Regions from separate parts of the Komagataeibacter sp. NFXK3 genome, predicted to be linked through region 2. Evidence: predicted binding sites of a transcription regulator. Region 2 holds the regulator's gene; the other holds the start of a gene.

Region 1 (10,943 bases), on a different contig from region 2:
CTGGCCCGGCTCTACCCCGACCCCGCCGTGCGCCGCAGCCATGTGGTGGTGCGCAAGGGGCGCGAGAACTACCTGTGCCTGCTCAACATGGAGGAGAGCGTGAACATCGCGCTCTCACGCGGGCAGGCGGGCGATGGCACCCTCATCGGGCTGGCGCTGGTAGCGCTGTGGGCGGCGCATACGCTCGATGGCGACCTGTTTGGCGGCGACCTGCCCGGCTGGTTTGCCGACCTGTTCGGGCGCGGGCTGCTGACCGGCATTGCCGACCGGCGGGGCGAATGCATCCACGGGGCCTGCCCGCATTACCAGCAATGCATGGTGGAGCACTCCATCCGCCGCGCCCGCACGGCAGACCTCGTGATTGCCAACCATGCACTCGTCATGTCGCAGGCAGCATGGCATGCGCTTGATGGCACCGGGGCCAGCAACGAGGACAACACCCCCACCCGCTACATCATGGATGAGGGCCACCATATTGCCGATGCGGCGGACAGCGCCTTCGCCCTTGAGCTTTCAGGGCTGGAGGCGGCCGAACTGCGGCGCTGGCTGCTCGGCGCCGAAGGGGCCCGCTCACGCGCGCGCGGCCTGCGGCGCCGGCTTGAAGACCTGCTGGCCAACATCCCCCGCATCGAAACCCCGCTTGATACCGCGCTGATGGCCGCCCGCGCCCTGCCCGCACCAGGCTGGTCGGCGCGCCTCGCGGCCCTTGACCCGGTGCACCGGGCAGCCCGCGTGCCCATCGAGGGGGAGGAGCCGGTGCTGTCCAACCCCTCCGAGGCGCTGCTGCATGAACTGCGCCAGCAGGTACTTGCCCGCACGCAGGGCAGCCCCGAGGGTGGCGCGCGCCGCAGCGACAGCGAATGCGACCTGTACCCCATGCCCGAATCGCTGCATGAGGCAGCACAGGCGCTGGAACGGGCGTTAAGGCGGCTGGCCGAGCCCCTGCGCACGCTGGTCGCCCGCCTTGACGAGGCGCTGGAAACCGAGGCCGACTGGCTCGACACCCCCATGCGCGAGCGCATTGCCGCCGCCATCCGCTCCATCCGCCGCCGCGCGCTCTCACGGGTGGATGGCTGGTGCGCCATGCTGGGCAGCATGCAGGCAAACGAGCCGCCCACGGGGGGCGAAACGCCGCAATATATCGATTACATCCGCATGGACCGGCGTGAGGGCCAGAACCCCGGCGAGCGCGACGTGGGGCTGTACCGCCACTGGCTGGACCCCACCATTCCGTTCGCCAGCGTGCTGGCAGCCCCCGCGCATGGCGTGCTGGTCACATCCGCCACGCTGCGCGACGAAAGCGGCGAGGACAACACCAATGACAACGCCGAACGCGCATGGGATGCCGCCGAGGCAAGGTCAGGCGCAATCCACCTGCCCTCGCCCGCCATACGCGCCTCCTTCCCCAGCCCGTTTGATTACGCGCGCCAGAGCCGCGCCTTCATCATTACCGACGTGGCGCATGATGACCCGGCAGCCCTTGCCGGGGCGTACCGCACGCTGTTCATGGCATCGGGTGGGGGAGCCTTGGGGCTGTTTACCGCCATCTCGCGCCTGCGCGAGGTGTACCGCCGCATCGTGACCCCGCTGGAGGAAGCGGGCCTGCCGCTCTTTGCCCAGCATGTGGACCCGATGGATAACGCAACGCTGGTCGATATCATGCGCAGCGAGCGCAATGCCTGCCTGCTGGGCACGGATGCGATGCGCGATGGGGTGGATGTGCCGGGCGAGGCCCTGCGTCTTGTCGCCTTCGAGCGCGTGCCGTGGCCGCGACCCGATATCCTGCACCGTGAGCGGCGCATTCACCTGTCTGGCGGCGCGCCGGGGCGCTTTGATGACAGGATTGCCCGCCTGCGCCTGCGCCAGGCCTTTGGCCGCCTGATCCGCAGCAGGCAGGACAGGGGGGTGTTCGTCCTGCTGGACCGGCGCACCCCTTCACGCCTGCTTTCCGCCTTCCCCGAAGGGGTGGCGGTACGCCGCCTCGGGCTGAGTGCGGCGGCGCGGGAGATCACGGCCTTCCTGCAGGCGCAGGATATATCCGCGGACCAGCTTTCCTGATCGTGTCTCCCTGCCCTTCCCCGCGCGGGGCGGGGGGCAGACGCCTTAAAGCGCCTTGAGGTTGGTCGCGGCAGCCTTGCCACGCTCCATGGCGATGTCGTAGCTGACCGCCTGGTCCTCGTTCAGGCCACGCAGGCCAGCAGCCTGCACCGCCGTGATGTGCACAAACACGTCCTTGCCGCCATCATCAGGCATGATGAAGCCAAAACCCTTGGTTGCGTTGAACCATTTTACTTTTCCGGTAGCCATAGCCAGTCTCTTCTCCAGCGCCATCCTTGCCGGTCCTAATACCGGCAATCCGGGCGCGTGTGCCTTTACCGCCATGAAAAAACGGGGCATCCGGAAAACACCCTGCCACTTCCACGCCGTTCGTGCACCCATAGGGGCAGCATGAAATGGGCACCCGTGTCAAATGATCCCGACATGATGGTACGCACTGGCCATGAAAAAAGGGGGAAAGGCCAATGGCCCTTCCCCCTTTTTTTATTCTGGCATCCGGCCCCGTGCTGCAGCTTGGGGCCGGGGTGCGCAGGTGCCTGGATCAGAAATCCATGCCGCCCATGCCACCCATGCCGCCCATGCCACCTTCCGGTGCCGCGGGCTTCTTCTCGGGGCGCTCGGCAACCATCGCCTCGGTGGTGATCAGCAGGCCCGCGACCGATGCCGCATCCTGCAGCGCCGTGCGCACGACCTTCATCGGGTCGATGATGCCGGCTTCCACCAGATCCTTGTAGTCGCCGATCTGGGCATCGAAACCGAAGGTGTAGGTGTCGTTTTCCAGCACCTTGCCAGCGATGACCGCACCGTCTTCGCCCGCGTTGTGGGCGATCTGGCGCAGCGGTGCCTGCAGGGCCTTGCGGATGATGTCCGCACCGACGCGCTGGTCGTCGTTATGGAAGTGCAGGCCACCGAGCTTGGTCGATGCGCGGGCCAGCGCCGTGCCACCACCGGGAACGATGCCTTCCTCAACAGCCGCACGGGTTGCGTGCAGGGCGTCGTCCACGCGGTCCTTGCGCTCCTTCACCTCGATCTCGGTGGAACCACCCACGCGGATCACGGCAACGCCGCCTGCCAGCTTGGCCAGGCGTTCCTGCAGCTTCTCGCGGTCGTAGTCGGAGGTGGTTTCCTCGATCTGCGCGCGGATCTGGCTGCAACGGCCCTTGATGGCCTCGCCTGCGCCCGCACCCTCGACAATGGTGGTGTTTTCCTTGTCGATGTGCACCTTCTTGGCGGTGCCCAGCATGTCGAGCGTAACGCTCTCGAGCTTGATGCCGAGGTCTTCGCTGATGACCTGGCCACCGGTCAGGATCGCGATGTCTTCCAGCATCGCCTTACGGCGGTCACCAAAGCCCGGCGCCTTGACGGCGGCGATCTTCAGGCCACCACGCAGCTTGTTGACCACCAGGGTCGCCAGCGCTTCGCCATCGACGTCTTCGGCAATGATCAGCAGCGGGCGGCCGGACTGCACAACGGCCTCAAGCAGCGGCAGGATGGGCTGGAGCGAGGAGAGCTTCTTCTCGTGGATCAGGATGTAGGGGCTGTCCAGATCGACGGTCATCTTCTCCGCATTCGTCACGAAATACGGGGAGATGTAGCCACGGTCGAACTGCATGCCCTCGACCACGTCGAGCTCGGTGTGCAGGCCCTTGGCCTCTTCCACCGTGATCACGCCCTCGGAGCCGACCTTCTGCATCGCCTTGGAGATCATCTCGCCGATTTCATGCTCGCCATTGGCGGAAATCGTGCCGACCTGTGCGGTCTCGGCAGGCGTGGTGATCTTCTTGGCGTTCTTCTTCAGCTCTTCAACGACAACGCCAACCGCCTTGTCGATGCCGCGCTTGAGGTCCATCGGGTTCATGCCAGCGGCAACGGCCTTGGCGCCTTCGCGCACGATGGCCTGTGCCAGCACGGTTGCCGTGGTGGTGCCGTCGCCTGCGATATCGTTGGTCTTGGAGGCGACCTCACGGACCATCTGCGCGCCCATGTTCTCGAACTTGTCGGCCAGTTCGATTTCCTTGGCGACGGAGACACCATCCTTCGTGATGCGCGGTGCGCCGAAGCTCTTGTCGAGCACGACGTTACGACCCTTGGGGCCGAGCGTCACTTTTACTGCATCGGCCAGAATGTCCACGCCACGCAGCATGCGCTGGCGGGCTTCACCGCCGAACTTTACGTCCTTGGCTGCCATTGTTCTCTTCTCCGTATGGAAAGGTTTTTTAAAAGGTTACCCGGTGCGGAAAGCGCGGGTGGGTCAGGCGACCACGCCCATGATGTCGCTTTCCTTCATGATCAGCAGTTCTTCACCGTTGATCGTCACTTCCGTGCCCGACCACTTGCCGAACAGGACGCGGTCACCCGCCTTCACGTCGAGGGCCACGATCTGGCCCTGCTCGTTACGGGCACCTGCGCCCACCGAGATCACCTCGCCTTCCATCGGCTTTTCCTTGGCGGTCTCAGGGATGATGATACCACCTGCTGTCTTTTCCTCGCTCTTAAGGCGACGGACGACCACTCGGTCATGCAGGGGACGAAATTTCGTCATGGATCGCTCCAAATCTTCTAAAGGTAACGCCCTTGAATCAAGCAACGCCACCGGTTGGCGCGCGCGCCAGGCCGCATCGCGTTAGCACTCCCCTCGTGAGAGTGCTAAACACCAGATAGGTAGCCCCCCCACAGGTGTCAAGAATGGCGCACAGCGAGACGGCGCAGAATTCGCGCGCAAAAGGCACTCCGGGCAAAAATCCTTATTTTATGATTGAATATCAATCGATTAATGGAGTGCTTCGCCCCCCATCAAAAGCGGCGCAACAGCCCTCCCCACAATGCATGACACCCTGCCGTGCCGATTCCATCGTGCAGCCCGCCAGCGCGGGGCTTCATGGGAAGGAATTCTCATAAAGTCGTCCCTCACGCGGGTTTCATATTGACGTCAGGGCAGGCCGCATCATTCTTTGCCACGCAATGAAGGAAAGAATGGAGTGAAAACCATGGGCGCAGTCATAACCGTTACAGCAGCGGACGGGCATGAATTTTCCGCCTATCGGGCCGGTCGGCCCGATGCGGCGCGCGCCGTGGTGGTGGTGCAGGAGATATTTGGTGTCACCCCCTATATCCGCGCGGTGTGCGACGCCTTTGCCGCTCAGGGCTATCAGGCCATTGCTCCTGCCCTGTTCGACCGCGCGCGGCGCGATGCCATCCTGCCGTATGACAGCACGGGCATGCACGAAGGGCTGAAGCTGCGTGCCGAGGTGGGGCAGGAGAACGCGCTGCGCGACCTCGTGGCCGCGGCTGACGTGCTGACAACCGAGAAGAAGGGCATCGTGGGGTTCTGCTGGGGTGGCAAGCTGGCGTGGGAAGCGGCCTGCCACACCAGGGCGTTCGCCGCGGCCGTGGCATGGTATGGCGGCGGCATTGCCGAGACCCGCAGCCAGGTGCCCAACTGCCCCGTGCAACTGCATTTTGGCGCGGAAGACCCCCATATCCCGGCAGATGACGTGGACGCCATCCGCGCTGCGCATGAAGAGATCGAGATCTTTACCTATGAGGGGGCCGATCACGGCTTTGGCTGCACGGATCGCCCGTCCTACAACGAGGCCGCCGCCACCCTGGCCATGCAGCGCACGCTGAGCTTTTTCGAGCACTGGCTGTAACAGCCAAAAAGAATGCCGCCTTTTTGAAAAAAGGCGGCACCCAAAACTTCTGTTTTTTCAAGGCTGTTTTTTAACCGCGGTTGAGCACGCGGCCTGCAACGGCTTCCAGCTTTTTGAGCAGCGCCGGATCACGCTTTTCGGGGGCTGTGATGATGGCGTGCTCGAGCGCGCGATCGCAGCCTGCATAACAGGGGCCACGCTTCGCACCCAGCTTGGGGATGACCGAACGCACGAGCGCACGCGCGCGGCTGGCATTCTGCTGCATCACCTTGACCACCGCATCGACCGTGACACTGTCATGGTCGTCGTGCCAGCAGTCATAATCGGTGACCATGGCGACGGTGGCGTAGCAGATCTCGGCCTCACGGGCGAGCTTGGCCTCGGGCATGTTGGTCATGCCCACCACCGAGCAGCCCCATGAGCGGTAGAGATTGCTCTCGGCACGGGTGGAGAACTGCGGGCCTTCCATGACCAGGTAGGTGCCGCCACGGGTCACGTCCAGCCCGAGTTCACGGCACTGGCCCTCAAGCACGTCGCCAATGCGCGGGCAGAGCGGGTCGGCCATGCCGACATGGGCCACGCAGCCGGTATCGAAAAAGCTCTTCTCGCGCGCGAACGAGCGGTCGATGAACTGGTCGATCACCACGAAGTGGCCCGGTGGCAGTTCTTCCTTCAGCGAGCCGACTGCCGAGAGCGAGACGATATCGGTCACGCCCGAGCGCTTGAGCGCATCGATATTGGCGCGGTAGTTCAGGCGCGAGGGCGGCAGCGGGTGGCCTCGGCCATGGCGCGGCAGGAACACGCAGCGCACGCCATCAAGCCGGCCGAACAGGAGCTGGTCGGACGGCTTGCCCCACGGGGTCTCGACCGTGCGCCATTCCTTGTCCTCAAGGCCTTCGATATCATACAGGCCGGACCCGCCGATCAGGCCGATAACCGGCTCGATCTGCTCGCCGGTGGCAGCGTTAGTGGACATTGGACCACGTTCTCCGTTTCAGACAGATGGAAAATACTAGCAGGATCAGCAGGAACACGATCACCCCCACGCCTGCGCGGTGGCGCGCCGTCAGGTGCGGGCTGGCCACCCAGGCCAGGTAGGTCGTGACATCCCGCGCCTGCTGCTCGACCGTGGCGGGCGTGCCATCGGGGTAGGTAATGCCGCCTTCATACAAGGGCGGCGGCATGGCGATCTGCCCGTTGGCGGCGTACGGGTTATAGAACGTGCCCGGCGGCACCACCGTGCCCGCGGGCGGGGTCTGGCCGTAACCGGTCAGGAAGGCATAGATGCGGTCCACCCCCCCGGGGTGCACCACGGCAAGGCGCGACTGGTCGGGCGGCACCACGCCATGGTTGGCGGCCGCCGCCACATGCGCATCTGGGTAGGGGGAGAGCAGGTGGTCATCCATGTTGGCAGGCCGGGTGACCGGGTGGCCGCCTGCATCCACCCCCGCCGGAATGTGGTGGCTGGCGGCCAGCGCATTGACATCGGCCTCCTTCAGCCCCAGCCCGGCCAGGTCGCCATAGGTCACGGCCTGCATGCCGTGGCAGGCGGAACAGACCTGGGCATACACCGTATAGCCACGCTGCACGGCCGCCATGTCGAAATGCCCCAGCGGCCCCTGAAAGCTCCAGTGCTGGCGGGGCGGCTCGCGGTAGTCATGCGGCTGCGCCCTGGCCCCGTTGCCCATGGGCATGACCGCCAGCAACCCGCCGAACAGCAGGCCACGGCGTAACATGATGCGCCGGGGATGCGCCCCGCCCTGCCGATGACCCGGTTCATGCATGTCAGCTACGTTCCCGCCCTAATTTCCGTATCCCCCCGCATTCCTGCCGGGGCTGGCCTCCTTCCTAGCGGCAGCGCGACCAGTCTTGCAATCACCCGTCTTGCAATAAGTGGAACAAACGGGCACCCGTAATATCCATCGCGAACGACCAGAACGGGCTAAATGAGACGAGCATGACAATTTCCCGCACCCCCGTCGCCCACGACGCACTGAAGGACACCGCCCGGACCTGGTTTGAAACCCTGCGCGACCGGATCTGCACGGCCTTTGAACAGATCGAGGATGAGGCCGTGGCCGCCGGCACGCCCACCCTGCCCGGCAAGGAAAAAGCGGGCCGCTTCGAGCGCAAGCCGTGGTCGCGCACCAATGAGGATGGCACGCCCGGCGGCGGCGGCGTGATCAGCCTCATGCGCGGGCGCGTGTTTGAAAAGGTAGGGGTCAATGTCTCCACCGTGAGCGGGGTGTTCAGCCCCGGCTTCCGCGACTCGATTCCCGGCGCGTCGGAAGACCCGCGCTTCTTCGCCACCGGCATCAGCCTCGTCGCCCATATGTGCAGCCCGCTGGTGCCCGCGGCCCATTTCAACACCCGCATGATCATCACCACGCAGGGCTGGTTTGGCGGCGGCGGCGACATTACCCCCATGTTCCCCGAAAGTGCCGAGGCCATCAGCGATGGCGCGCGCTTTCATGACGGGTTCCGCAAGGCATGCGAGAAGCATGACCCCGAATATTACCCCCGCTTCAAGGAATGGTGCGACAGGTACTTCTACCTGCCCCACCGCGATGAAGCGCGAGGCCTGGGCGGCATTTTCTATGACCGGCTCAATACCGGCAACCTCGATGCCGATTTCGCGTTCACCCGCGATGTGGGGCTCGGCTTCCTGGAAACCTATCCCGACATCGTGCGCAGCCGCATGATGGAGCCGTGGACGCCCGAGCAGCGCAAGGCGCAGCTTGTCCGGCGCGGGCGGTATGTCGAGTTCAACCTGCTGCATGACCGTGGCACGATTTTTGGCCTCAAGACCGGCGGAAACACCGAAGCCATCCTCATGAGCCTTCCCCCGGAGGTCCACTGGCCATAAGAATAGCCGCCATGCCCGTTCCACGCACCCTGCCCCGCCCTGACCAGCCCACCCGCCCCCCTGCGGCATGGGCCGATGGCGGGCGGCCAGGGCATTGGCCCCACCGGCGGCGCCAGCCATGATCAACCGCCGGGCTTTCATGGCCCTTGTGGCCGCAGGGGCCGCCCTGCCATGGGGGGCATGGGCCTCGGAGCTCCCGCGTGAGCGCCTGCCCCAGCTTCCCACCGGCACGCCGGGGCTGCTCATGGCGGGCAGCCACAGCGCCATGGCGGAACGGTGGAGTCCCATCCTGCCCACGGCCCTTGGCCAGGGGTTTGGCCTGCCCACCCCGCTTGGCGTGCGCGATACGGTGGGGCAGGACGGGGTAACGGGAGCCAACCTGTTCGATTCCCAGTTCGCATCCGATGGCATGATGGCGCTGGCGGCTCCCGGCTCGGCGCTCGTCTCCTCGCTGTGCGGCGATCCGCGCATCCATTTCGACTACAGCCGCTGGCTGCCGCTGCTGCTCAGCCTGACGGTGCCCATCGTGATCGGGCGCACGCAGCTGCACCGCAGCCTTGGCAGCTTCATGCGAGACCGGCCCGTGCGCATTGCCGTCTCGACTCTGACCGGAATCGAACTGCCCACCGTGCTGGCCATGACGCTGTTCGGGCTGCGGCCCATACCGGTTACGGGCCTGGCCACGCCGCAGGCCGCCGCCGCCGCCCTGCGCGACAACCAGGTCGATGTCATCCAGATTACCGACCCGCTGGGCACGCCCGAGACGGCGGCCCTGACCAGCACGCTGGCGCAGGCTGGCTGCCCCGCCCTGTTTGCCCTGACCGACCGGCCCGGCACCGTCAGCCTGCCCGGCCAGACAATCATGAACATGGAAGACCGGCTGCGCCAGGATGCGCGCTCGGCGCTGAACAGCCTGCTGCATGCAGCACTCAGGCCGCTGGCGGGGGCCGCGGGCGTGGACCTGGCGCTGGTGCTGCCCATGCTGACCTCATCGGCCACGCTGGCGCGGTGGCGGGCGGCCACCACGCAGGCGCTGCATGATGGCACCCTGCAGGCCACGATGCATGATGCGGGCCGCACGCTGCTCACCGGCACGGACGCAACCGAGGCGCTGCGGCAGATCTCGGGCGATACTTCAAGCATCATGACCCTGCGCCGCTGGCTGGCCGCCAACCTGCCCAGCTGGCGGCTGGGCTGAGCAGCGCGGCGGCGGGGCGGCTCTAGCGGTACACGCCGCGGCCCGGCCTGCGCAGCAGCACGCGCACGGCACCCTGATTGGCCGCATGCGGGTGCACCACGGCCAGGATCAGGCGACCCAGATCGCCGCGCCCCAGCCAGAAGGGCAGCTCGCGCCGCAGGATGCCGCCATGATGGCCGCTGCCCAGCCCGGTAATGATCTCGACACAGCGCACGTTGTCGGCATGCGCCTGAATGAGAAAGCCGTGCAGGCGGTGGAACGCCGTCTGTGCCACCTGCCCGTGCAGGTCCAGCCTGCGCTCGGGGCGCAGCTTGCCGCTCACCAGCCCGCGCCAGCTTGTGTCATCCAGCCCCGGCCTGCGCACACCGATCTCGAATGCGCCGCCCTTTCCCTTCTGCACCGTCAGGCTATGGCTGGCGGTCTGGTGCACCGCATGCACGCCGCCTTGTGCAAGGCGCTGCATGATGGCCGCCCGGCTCATGCCCGGCCGGTCGGCCTCGGGCGGCACGGAGGGCGGCGGAGCTGCAGGTGGGGTCTGGCCCGTGTGGCGTGGCGCGATCCGTAGCGGCGCGATACCCTGCGCGAAGGCCGCCCACAGGGCCTGTTCCTCCTCGTTCAGTCTGCGCTGCCTCACGGTATGATTCCTTTCTGCGGGCCGGTGGCCTGCGCGCATAGAATCATACCGCGCCCGCAAGGTCCATGTTTTCAGGCATGGCGCCCGCGCAAAAAGAATGCCGCCTTTTTTGAAAAAAGGCGGCACCCGTAAACATCAGTCATTTTTTATCAGGCAACTCAGGGCGTGGTGTTGCGCAGCGTCTCGCCCTGGTAGCGCCCGGTCAGCGTGTTGAGGAAGGACACGATATCCGCCACGTCCTGCTCGGACATGTCATGGTCCGGCGTCTGGTAACGCGCCATCTTGCGCACGGCGTCATCCAGCGTCTTGACGCTGCCATCATGGAAGTAGGGCGCGGTCAGCGCGATGTTGCGCAGGTTGGGCACCTTGAAGCGCTCCATGTCGGCCGGGTCGTGGGTGACTTCAAAGCGCCCCCTGTCGGCATCGGTCAGTTTGCCGCCACGGGCCGCGAAATAATCGCCTTCCAGCCCCATCGGCTCAAGCGCCTGCCCACCCATGGACGGGCCGGTATGGCAACCAGAACAGCCCACCTGCTTG
Region 2 (10,943 bases):
GGTCACGCGCGTATGGTCGGATGTGTCGCGCACGCTATCCACCAGCGGCGGCAGGTCCTTGTCCAGCTTGTCGGCCAGGGTGCGGATGCTGACCAGCATGGCGTCGGCATTGTTGGCGATGTTCTTGAGCGGCAGGGCCGTCAGGGCATCGGTCAGCTTCTGCATTTCCGATTCGCGGGTCGGGATCTCGATCAGCGAGCTCAGGCCGGGATGCAGGTGGGCGGGGATGCCGGGGTCGAAGGTCAGGTCGATCTCTTCCTGCCCGGTCACGAAGCTCTGCATGTGCAGCTCCGCGCGCAGCCCGTTTTCAATCAGCTTTGGCAGTTCGTTGGCATCGAGCGCGCGACCGTGCGAGCCTGCCATGCGCGCGCCATTGGCCTCGAGTTCCACCGTGACCGGAATATAGGCCTGATGGGTCTGGGGGTCGAACTGAACGGCGATGTGGTCCACATGGCCCACCTGCACGCCATCGAACGTGACCGGCGCGCCCACGCCCAGCCCGTTGATGGGGCTGTCAAAAACGACCACGGCGCGGTTGGTGGGCGAAAAGGGATGAAACTGTCCGAACAACGCTATGGCCGTCACACCAAGCAGGGCTCCACCCAACACAAATGCACCGACCGTGGTCTGCCGTTCAGCCATGGTGTTCAGGACTCCCTAGACGCGGAATGAAAATACTGTGGCACACGGTTATCCATGCATCCGTTTGCTGCAAGATGGCACTCCATGCCCCGTTGGCCAAGCAGGCTGGGGGGATGGCAGGCATGTGCCCGCCCTAACCTTTTAACATGTGTGGCGCAGGCGGCCAGCCCCCGTGGCTCAATGGGGCATTGAAGTGCATGCGTGCCTCGTCTAAACGCACGGCACTCCCATTCCCTGCAAGGTGCCGTGCAATGCGACGCAGACGTGGCCGCCCGCTTGACGGCTGGCTGATCATCGACAAGCCCCTGGGCATGACCTCCACGCAGGTGGTTGGCCGCGCGCGCTACCTGTTCGATGCCGCCAAGGCCGGGCATGGCGGCACGCTCGACCCGCTGGCCACCGGCCTGCTCCCCATAGCCTTCGGCAAGGCCACCAAGACGGTGCCCTACATCATGGATGGCACCAAGCGCTACCACTTCACCCTGCGCATCGGCGAGGCGCGCGATAGTGATGATGCCGAGGGTGCGGTTACCGCCACATCGGACGTGCGGCCCGACAATGCCGCGTTCGAGGCTGCCCTTGCCGCCTTCCGCGGCGAGATCATGCAGGTGCCCCCGGTGTTCTCTGCACTCAAGGTGGGCGGCCAGCGCTCTTATGACATGGCGCGCGCGGGCAATGCCCCCGAACTCGTACCACGGCCCGCGCGCATCGACCGCTTCGAGCTGATTGCCCGGCCTGATGCCGATACGGCAGTGTTCGAGGTGGAATCGGGCAAGGGGGTGTACATGCGCGCCCTCGCGCGTGACATTGCGCTGGCCTGCGGCACGGTGGGGCATGTGGCGGCGCTGCGGCGGCTGAACGTGGGGCCATTTGATGAATCCCATGCGATTCCGCTGGACAAAATTGTCGCAAGCGCCGACAACGCGCCTGCCCCACCGGATCTGCTGCTTCCGGTCGCGACCGCGCTGGCCGACATCCCGGCGCTGGCCCTGACCCGTGAGGAAGCGGATGCCCTGTCATTTGGCCAGGTGATCGACCTGGACCGGCTGGCAGGCCGGATGCCCGCGCACACCGACCCCCGCAGCGGGGTCGTGCGTGCGATGGATGGGGCGCGCGTGGTCGGGCTGTGCCGCCCCGAGGGCGGCGTGCTGCGATCAGTGCGCATGCTGTGAACCGAATGATCAATGGAGAGAATGATGTCGATTACTGCCGAACGCCGCACGGCGCTTATTGGTGAATACCGCAACGCCGCTACCGATACCGGCTCGCCGGAAGTGCAGGTCGCCCTGCTGACCGAGCGGATCGTGAACCTGACCGACCATCTCAAGACCCACGCGAAGGATTTCCATTCCCGCCGTGGCCTGCTGATGCTGGTTGGCCGCCGCCGCCGCCTGCTTGACTATGTCAAGCGCAAGGACGTGGCCCGTTACGAAACGCTGATCAAGCGCCTCGGCCTGCGTCGCTGATTTGCGACCGCGCGGGAGGGCGGGCATAATGCCCGCCTCCCGCGTGGCCCATGCGGGCATGGCGCGTGCACAGGCATGGCCATGCCCCGCAGGGCCGCATTTTTTCAGGCGCCCCTGACGGGCGCCGCCAACACGCTGCCGACGCCACGGCGGAGATGTCCGGACCGGATCGCAGCGTTTCAGGCCACATGGTGTTCTGGCGGTATGTGCCGCCATCGCTCCATGCCGTCCGAGGCGCTGCCATCATACGTTCCAATGTCCGGCCCGCCTGCATTGCGGCAGTCAACGGACAGGGTTTGTCTGGATGTTCAATTATTTTCGCAAGGAAATGGAATGGGGCGGTCGCCCGCTGGTGCTGGAAACGGGCAAGGTCGCCCGTCAGGCCGATGGCGCGGTGGTCGTAACCTATGGCGACACGGTGGTGCTGTGCACGGCCGTTGGCGCCAAAAGCGTCAAGCCGGGGCAGGACTTCTTCCCGCTTACGGTCAACTATCAGGAAAAGGCCTACGCGGCTGGCAAGATCCCCGGTGGCTTCTTCAAGCGTGAAGGCCGCCCGAGCGAGGCCGAGGTGCTGAACTCGCGCCTGATCGACCGCCCGCTGCGCCCGCTCTTCCCCGAGAACTTCCGCAATGAAGTTCAGGTCGTGGCCACCGTGCTCAGCCACGACATGGAAAATGATCCCGCCGTCGTGGCGCTGATCGGCTGCTCGGCGGCGCTGACGCTGTCGGGCATTCCGTTCTTCGGTCCGGTGGGCGCGGCCCGCGTCGGCTATTCCGATGGCAAATACGTGCTGAACCCGACCATCTCGCAGCTCAAGGACAGCGCGCTTGACCTGGTCGTGGCCGGCACTGCCGAAGGCGTGCTGATGGTCGAGTCCGAGGCGGTCGAGCTGTCCGAGGACGTGATGCTCGGCGCCGTGACGTTCGGCCACGAAGCCTTCCAGCCGGTGATCGACCTGATCATCGACCTCGCCGAAGATGCCGCCAAGGCCCCGTGGGACCTGGCCGAGCCGACGGCAGAGGAAATCAAGCTGCGCAAGAAGGTGGACAAGGCCGGTCGCGCCCTGATCGCCGAGGCTTACAAGGAACGCGCCAAGCAGGTGCGCTACAAGAAGGTCGCCGCCGCCCGTGAGGCGATCCTCGCCAAGATCGGCGAGGCCGAGGCCGACGCCGCCAAGCCGATGATCAAGGACCTCGAGGCCGATGTGGTGCGCACCGAGGTGCTCGACACCGGCTACCGCATCGATGGCCGTGACCTCGAGACGATCCGTCCGATCGTGTCCGAGGTTGGCATCCTGCCGCGCGCGCATGGCTCCGCCCTGTTCACCCGTGGCGAGACGCAGGCGCTGGTTGTCGCCACCCTCGGCACCGGCCAGGACGAGCAGATCGTGGACGCGCTGGAAGGCGAGTACCGCAACAACTTCATGCTGCACTACAACTTCCCCCCGTTCTCGGTGGGTGAGTGCGGGCGCATGGGCTCGCCGGGCCGCCGTGAAATCGGTCATGGCAAGCTGGCATGGCGCGCCATCCACCCGCTGCTGCCGGGCAAGGACACCTTCCCGTACACCATGCGCGTTGTGTCCGAGATCACGGAAAGCAACGGTTCGTCCTCCATGGCAACGGTGTGCGGCACATCGCTGGCGCTGATGGATGCGGGCGTGCCGCTCAAGCGCCCCGTGGCCGGTATCGCCATGGGCCTGATCAAGGAAGATGACGACTTCGCGGTTCTGTCCGACATCCTTGGTGATGAAGACCACCTTGGCGACATGGACTTCAAGGTGGCGGGCACCGAGCAGGGTGTGACCGCGCTGCAGATGGACATCAAGATCACGTCCATCACCCCCGAGATCATGAAGATCGCGCTGGGCCAGGCGCGCAATGGCCGCATGCACATCCTGGGCGAGATGGCCAAGGCGCTGACCGAAGGCCGCACGGATGTCTCCTCCTCCGCGCCGAAGATCACCACGATCTCCGTGCCGAAGGAAAAGATCCGTGATGTGATCGGCCAGGGCGGTAAAGTCATTCGTGAGATCGTTGAATATTCGGGTGCGAAGATCGATATCAACGATGACGGCACGATCATGATCGCCGCCTCCTCCGATGATCAGGCCGCCAAGGCCATCGAGCGGATCCGTGGCATCGTGGCTGAACCTGAAGTGGGCCACATCTACAACGGCAAGGTGGTCAAGACCGCCGATTTCGGGGCGTTCGTCAACTTCCTCGGCCCGCGTGATGGTCTGGTGCACATCTCCGAGCTGGGACAGGGCCGCGTTTCCAAGACGACGGACGTGGTCAAGCAGGGCGACGAGGTGAAGGTGAAGGTTCTGGGCTTTGATGACCGCGGCAAGGTGAAGCTGTCCATGCGCGTGGTTGATCAGGAAACCGGCGCCGACATCACCGAGACCGTGGGCGCCAAGCCCGGCCGTGCTCCCGCCGCACGCTAAGCGCGCGGTTCCGGCCTATAGACACCCCGGCCATCAAGGCGCGCCTGCCGGGCGCCCTTGTGGCCGGGTAGACACATGACGATGGAATGGTGATGAAGCCGATCAATGCGATCCGTATGGGCGGGACGGATATTCTGCCCCTGGTCGAGGGGGGGAAGGGCGTCTCGATCTCGACCGGCATTTCCGCCGGGCACTGGGCGGCAGCCGGGGGGGCGGGCACGGTCTCGATCGTGAACGCCGATTCCTATGATGCGGACGGCAACATCGTGCCGCAGGTCTATCACGGCAAGACCCGGCGCGAGCGCCATGAGGAACTTGTTGACTACGCCATTCGCGGCGGCATCGCCCAGGCCCGCATCGCGCACGAGATTGCCGGTGGCAGGGGCCGTATCCACGCCAATATCCTGTGGGAAATGGGCGGGGCGGAACGGGTCATCAATGGCGTGCTCGAAGGGGCGCCGGGCCTGATCCAGGGCCTGACCTGCGGCGCGGGCATGCCGTACCGCCTGTCGGACATCGCGGCGAAATTCGGCATTCATTACTACCCCATCGTCTCATCCGCCCGCGCGTTCAACGCCCTGTGGCGGCGGTCGTATCACAAGACCGCCGAACTGCTCGGCGCGGTGGTGTATGAAGACCCGTGGCGGGCGGGCGGGCATAATGGCCTGTCCAATACCGAGAACCCGCTGGCGCCGGAAGACCCGTTCCCCCGCGTGCTGGCGCTGCGCCAGCAGATGCGCGCCTTCGGGCTGAATGATACCCCCATCATCATGGCCGGTGGCGTGTGGTGGCTGGAGGAATGGCAGGACTGGATCGACAACCCCGAACTCGGGCCGATCGTGTTCCAGTTCGGCACCCGCCCGCTGCTTACACAGGAAAGCCCGATTCCGCAGGCATGGAAAGACCGCCTGCTGACGCTGAAGAAGGGGGATGTGTTCCTCAACCGCTTCTCGCCCACGGGTTTCTATTCCTCCGCCGTCAATAACAGCTTCCTGCGCGAGTTGCGCGGGCGCTCGGAGCGGCAGATCCCGTTCTCGCCCGAGGCACTGGGCGAGCACACCATGGCGCTTGCCATTGGCGCGCGCGGGCGGCAGGTGTTCGTCACCCCCGCCGATGGGCAGCGCGCCCATCTGTGGATGGAAGAAGGCCACACCGAGGCCATGCGCACGCCGGACAACACGCTGGTGTTCGTCTCGCCCGAACGCGCGCGTGAAATCCTGACCGACCAGGGCGCCTGCATGGGCTGCCTGTCGGAGTGCCGCTTTTCCAACTGGTCGCAGAAGCCGCCTGCCTATTCCAACGGGCACAAGGCAGACCCGCGTTCCTACTGCATCCAGAAAACCCTTCAGGATGCGGCGCACGCCCACGGGCCGGACCAGGCCGAGGTGATTGACCACAACCTCATGTTTGGCGGCACCAACGCGTGGCGGTTTGCCACCGACCCGTTCTATGCCAACGGCTTTGTGCCCACCGTGGCGCAGCTTCTCGAGCGGATCATGACCGGGCGCTAAGCCTGATCGGATCACGAAAAAAGGCCGGTGCCCGCATGGGACCGGCCTTTTTCAATAAAGACGTTTTTGGTGAAGCTTTTTTCAAAAAGCTTTGAAAAGAACGCCGCCTTTTTGAAAAAAGGCGGCACCCAAAAACTTTTATTCCGCTGCCTTCGGTAGGCAGGCTTCGCTAAACAGCGCGAAGGCCAGGCCACGGTGGCTGATGGCGTTCTTTTCGGCGTCCGTCATGTCGGCAAAGCTGCGCGTGCCGGTGCCGGGGGCGAAAAGCGGGTCATAGCCATGGCCGTTGGTGCCATGTGGCGGCCAGATGACGTGGCCATCAATCCGGCCCTCGAAGGTTTCGGTGCGGCCATCGGGCCAGGCCAGGCACAGCACGGAAATGAACCACGCGCTCCGGTCGGGGTTGTCGCCCATCTGCTCATGGATGCGGCGCATGGCGTCGGGGTAGTCCTTGGCGGGGCCAGCCCAGCGGGCCGAGAAGATGCCGGGCGCGCCACCAAGGGCCGCGACACAGAAGCCGGAATCATCGGCCAGCGCAGGCAGGTTGGCAGCCCTGGCGGCGGCCAGGGCCTTGATGGCGGCATTGCCAGCAAAGCTGTCCGCCGTCTCGTCCGGTTCGGGCAGCGACAGGTCGCCCGCGGACACGACGCGGATGCCGTAGCCGCCCAGCAGGGCCGCAAATTCGGCAATCTTGCCCCTGTTATGCGTGGCAAGCACCAGCGTGTCGCCACGCTTGAGGTGGGGGGTGGTCATGATGCGAGCGCCTCGTTCACGGTTACGGTCTGGATATGGAACAGTTCGGCGGTGCCCGTGCGGGCCAGGCGCATGAGCGTGTTGAACTGCGCCTCGGTAAAGGGATCCTTTTCCGCCGTGCCCTGAATTTCCACAATGCCGCCATCAGCGGTCAGGACAAAGTTGGCGTCCGCGCTGGCATTGCTGTCTTCATTGTAGTCAAGGTCAAGCACGGCGCCCGCCGCGGTCAGCCCGCAGGATATGGCCGCGACCTGCCCCTTGAGTGGCACGGCAGGCAGCGTGCCCTCACGCACCAGCTTTTCCAGCGCGAGGCGCAGCGCGACCCATGCGCCGGTAATGGCCGCGCACCGCGTGCCGCCATCAGCGTTGAGCACATCGCAATCTACCGTGATCGAGATCTCGCCAAGCGCCTTGAGGTCCACCACGGCGCGCAGCGCGCGGGCGATCAGGCGCTGGATTTCGAGCGTGCGGCCGCTCTGCTTGCCGCGCGCGGCCTCGCGCGGGCCGCGGTTATGGGTGGCGCGCGGCAGCATGCCGTATTCCGCCGTGACCCAGCCCTGTCCCTTGCCACGCAGGAAGGAGGGCACGCGCGGCTCGATGCTGGCGGCGCACAGCACCTCGGTGCCACCCATGCGGATCAGGGCGGAGCCTTCCGCATGACGGGCAAAGCCGGTCTGGATGAAGACGGGACGCAGCGCGTCGGGGGCGCGGCCGGATGGGCGCATGGGGCAACTCCGCAAGGTGAGGGGGCGGCATAGCGCGCAATCCGCTTCTATTTCCAGTCCCGCGTGGGCACGGGCGTGCGGGATCTGCTATGATGGGGGCTTGCGGATGACTGCGTGCAAAGGAGGCATGGCGATGGAAACCCGATCACCGGTATCGCAGCCGGCCCTGCTGTCCGGGCTTGATGCGCGTTCCGCCGCGATCCTGCGCGAGATCGTGGAACAGTATGTGGAAACGGGCGAGCCGATGGGCTCGCGCACCCTGTCGCAGCGCCTGCCGCTCTCGCTCTCGCCCGCCACGATTCGCAACGTGATGGCGGACCTGACCGATGCGGGGCTGCTGTTCTCGCCCCATGCCTCGGCCGGCCGGCTGCCCACCGAGAAGGGTGTGCGGCTGTTTGTCGATGGCCTGCTGCAGTTTGGCAGCCTGAGCGAGGAGGAGCGTGAAAGCATCGCGGGCACGCTCGATGTCAAGGGCCGCTCGCTCGAGGACATGCTGGCGCAGGCGTCATCCATGCTCTCGGGCCTGTCTTCGGCGGCGGGGCTGGTCATGGCGCCCAAGAGCGATTCCTCCACCATCAAGCACATCGAATTCGTGGCCCTTGGCCCGGGGCGCGCGCTGGTCATTCTGGTCAGCGCGGATGGGCAGGTGGAAAACCGCGTGATCGAGACACCCCCCGGCCTGCCGCCCTCGGCGCTGGTGGAGGCGGGCAATTACCTCAACGCCCACCTGTCGGGCCAGACGCTCGACCGCCTGCGCGAGACGGTCAGCACCGACATGACCGCCAACCGCAACGAACTCGACCACCTGACGGCAGGCGTTGTGGCCAGCGGCCTTGCCACATGGAGCGATGCCGAGGAGCGCGGCGGCACGCTGTTCATCCGCGGGCAGGGCCGGCTTCTGGCCGATGTGACCGAGATCGAGCGCCTGACCACCATCCAGATGCTGTTCGAGCGGCTGGAAACGCAGGAGACCATGCTGCGCCTGCTCGACCTTGCGCGTGAGTCGGAGGGGGTGCGCATCTTCATCGGGGCGGAAAGCGGGCTGTTCGGCATGGCGGGCATGTCGGTGGTGGTCGCACCCGCGCGCACCGACACCAACCGCATCGTGGGCGCGATTGGCGTGATCGGCCCTACCCGCATCAATTATGGCCGTATCATCCCGGTCGTGGACTACACCGCGCGCGTGATCGGCCGCCTGCTGGGCTGAACTGCCGCATCTTCATGCAACCGTGCCCGCCACGCGCCCTTATGGTGGGCAGGCAGCAACCGCACGCCCGCCATACTGGCGCGGGCGTGCCCATCAAGCAGGGAGAAAGCCATGTTCACGCCTGATGCACGCCAGTCCGGGTCCTTCATGATCGGGGGCGATATCGAGGTGACAAGGCTCGGCTTCGGGGCCATGCGCATTACGGGCCCGGGCATATGGGGCGAGCCTGCCGACCGGGCGAAAGCGCTCGCCACGCTCAAACGCCTGCCCGAACTGGGCATCAATCTTGTCGATACCGCCGATGCCTATGGCCCGGAGGTGAGCGAAAACCTCATCCGCGAGGCGCTGCACCCCTATGAGGGCATGCTCATTGCTACCAAGGGCGGCCATACGCGCCACGGGCCGGATATATGGAAGCCGGTGGGCAACCCCGATTACCTGCGCCAGTGCGTGCTGATGAGCCTGCGCAGGCTGGGTATTAAGCGCATCGACCTGTGGCAACTGCACCGCGTGGGCGCCGACTGCACGCCCGAGCAGCAGTTCGAAGCCATTGCCGCCATGCGTGCGCAGGGGCTGATCCGCCATGTGGGCCTGTCGGAAGTGACGGTGGAGATGATCGAGCGCGCGCGGCTGTATTTCCCGGTCGCGACGGTGCAGAACCGCTTCAACCTCGTCAACCGCTATTCGGAGGATGTGCTGGACTACTGCACGCGCGAGAATATCGGCTTCATCCCGTGGGCGCCGCTTGCGGCGGGCGGGCTGACCAAGGGCGATACCGTGCTCACGCGCCTTGCGGGGGAGAAGGGCGTGCAGCCCGGCCAGATCGCGCTGGCGTGGCTTTTGCGCCGCGCGCCGGTCATGCTGCCCATTCCCGGCACGTCCAGCCCCGAGCATGTGGCCGATAACGCGGCCGCCGCCGCGATTGAACTCAGCGACGAGGAATTCCGCCAGCTTGACAATGATGGCCGGGCTGAATGGGCCCGCCGTAACGCGGGCTGAGCGAGCCGGGGCGGATCGGGGGCGACGGCAGCGCGGGACAATGCTAGACAGGGGCCTTACGACATATGATGGCCCCTTTCTCTCCTTATTGGACACCGGATGACGCTTGCTGACGGATCAGGCCGCGATGGCCGGATGGATGGACCCTCCCGCCCCGGTGGGGGTGGCCCGCGCCGCCCGCGCTACCGCATGGTGCGCTGGCTGGCGGGCACCACGCTGGCGGTGCTGCTGCTGGGCAGCGGCGGCGCAGGCATCGTTGGCTGGTACGAATACGAGCGCCTGAGCGAGGGCCTGCCCACCGTCGATGGCCTGCGCACCTACCAGCCCCCCGTCATGAGCCGCCTGTATTCCGGTGATGACCAGGTCATGGCCGAGCTTGCCGCCGAGCGGCGCATCTTCGTGCCCTACAGCGCCATACCCGAGCGCGTGCGCAGCGCCTTCCTCGCCGCCGAGGACCAGAAATTCTTCAGCCATGGCGGCGTGGACCCGCTCGCCATCCTGCGCGCTGGCGTGACCGACATGATGATGCACGGCACCAAGCACCGCCCCATCGGGGCCTCGACCATCACGCAGCAGGTCGCGCGCATCATGCTGCTGGGGTCGAATGCCGTTTCCATCGACCGCAAGATCAAGGAAGCGCTGCTGGCCATGCGGCTGGAGCAGACGCTGAGCAAGGAGCAGATCCTCGAAATCTACCTCAACGAGATCTATCTGGGCGAGGGCGCGTACGGCATCGGCGCCGCCGCCCAGACCTATTTCAACAAGCCGCTCGACCAGCTTGACAATGCCGAGGCCGCCTTCCTTGGCGCGCTGCCCAAGTCACCCACCAACTACAACCCGCACCGCTACGTGCAGGCGGCGACCAACCGGCGCAACTGGGTGCTCGACCGCATGGCCGACCTCAGGGTGATCACGCCCGAGGAGGCGCGCGCAGCCCAGCTTGAGCCCCTCGTGCCCGCCAACTTCACCCGTCCCGGCCCCGTGCCCGGCTCGGAATGGTTTGCCGAGGAGGTGCGCCGCGAACTGATCGAGCGCTACGGCATCGGCACCACCATGGAGGGCGGGCTTTCGGTCCATACCTCGCTGGATTCGCACCTGCAGCAGGTCGCCACCGGCGCATTGCGCGAGGGGCTGCTGCGCTATGACCGCGCCCATGGCGGCTGGCGGGGCGCATTCGCGCATGTCGGGGCTGCTGAC

What was found. Region 2 encodes HrcA, which represses chaperone genes, less so after heat shock. Its sites were predicted from a motif close to GTTNGCACTCNCNNNNNGNGAGTGCNAAC; they were not measured.
Region 1: OQZ28_RS08520 (co-chaperone GroES) is a predicted target of HrcA. The motif match lies at 4,681-4,709, and genes of this name have one in related genera.

Annotation. Positions count from the first base shown of each region.
Region 1 is NZ_JAPIVJ010000006.1:101,802-112,744, forward strand. It holds gene OQZ28_RS08505 (ATP-dependent DNA helicase) at 1-2,058, shown strand, start outside; gene OQZ28_RS08510 (cold-shock protein) at 2,104-2,307, opposite strand; gene groL (chaperonin GroEL) at 2,600-4,246, opposite strand; gene OQZ28_RS08520 (co-chaperone GroES) at 4,310-4,600, opposite strand; gene OQZ28_RS08525 (dienelactone hydrolase family protein) at 5,046-5,708, shown strand; gene OQZ28_RS08530 (S-methyl-5'-thioadenosine phosphorylase) at 5,779-6,684, opposite strand; gene OQZ28_RS08535 (cytochrome c1) at 6,674-7,492, opposite strand; gene hemF (oxygen-dependent coproporphyrinogen oxidase) at 7,666-8,574, shown strand; gene OQZ28_RS08545 (hypothetical protein) at 8,693-9,772, shown strand; gene OQZ28_RS08550 (Smr/MutS family protein) at 9,795-10,406, opposite strand; gene OQZ28_RS08555 (cytochrome-c peroxidase) at 10,565-10,943, opposite strand, start outside.
Region 2 is NZ_JAPIVJ010000001.1:251,598-262,540, reverse strand. It holds gene OQZ28_RS01280 (MlaD family protein) at 1-642, opposite strand, end outside; gene truB (tRNA pseudouridine(55) synthase TruB) at 894-1,814, shown strand; gene rpsO (30S ribosomal protein S15) at 1,839-2,108, shown strand; gene pnp (polyribonucleotide nucleotidyltransferase) at 2,413-4,551, shown strand; gene OQZ28_RS01260 (NAD(P)H-dependent flavin oxidoreductase) at 4,644-6,062, shown strand; gene rdgB (RdgB/HAM1 family non-canonical purine NTP pyrophosphatase) at 6,201-6,815, opposite strand; gene rph (ribonuclease PH) at 6,812-7,540, opposite strand; gene hrcA (heat-inducible transcriptional repressor HrcA) at 7,668-8,747, shown strand; gene OQZ28_RS01240 (aldo/keto reductase) at 8,859-9,746, shown strand; gene OQZ28_RS01235 (penicillin-binding protein 1A) at 9,846-10,943, shown strand, end outside.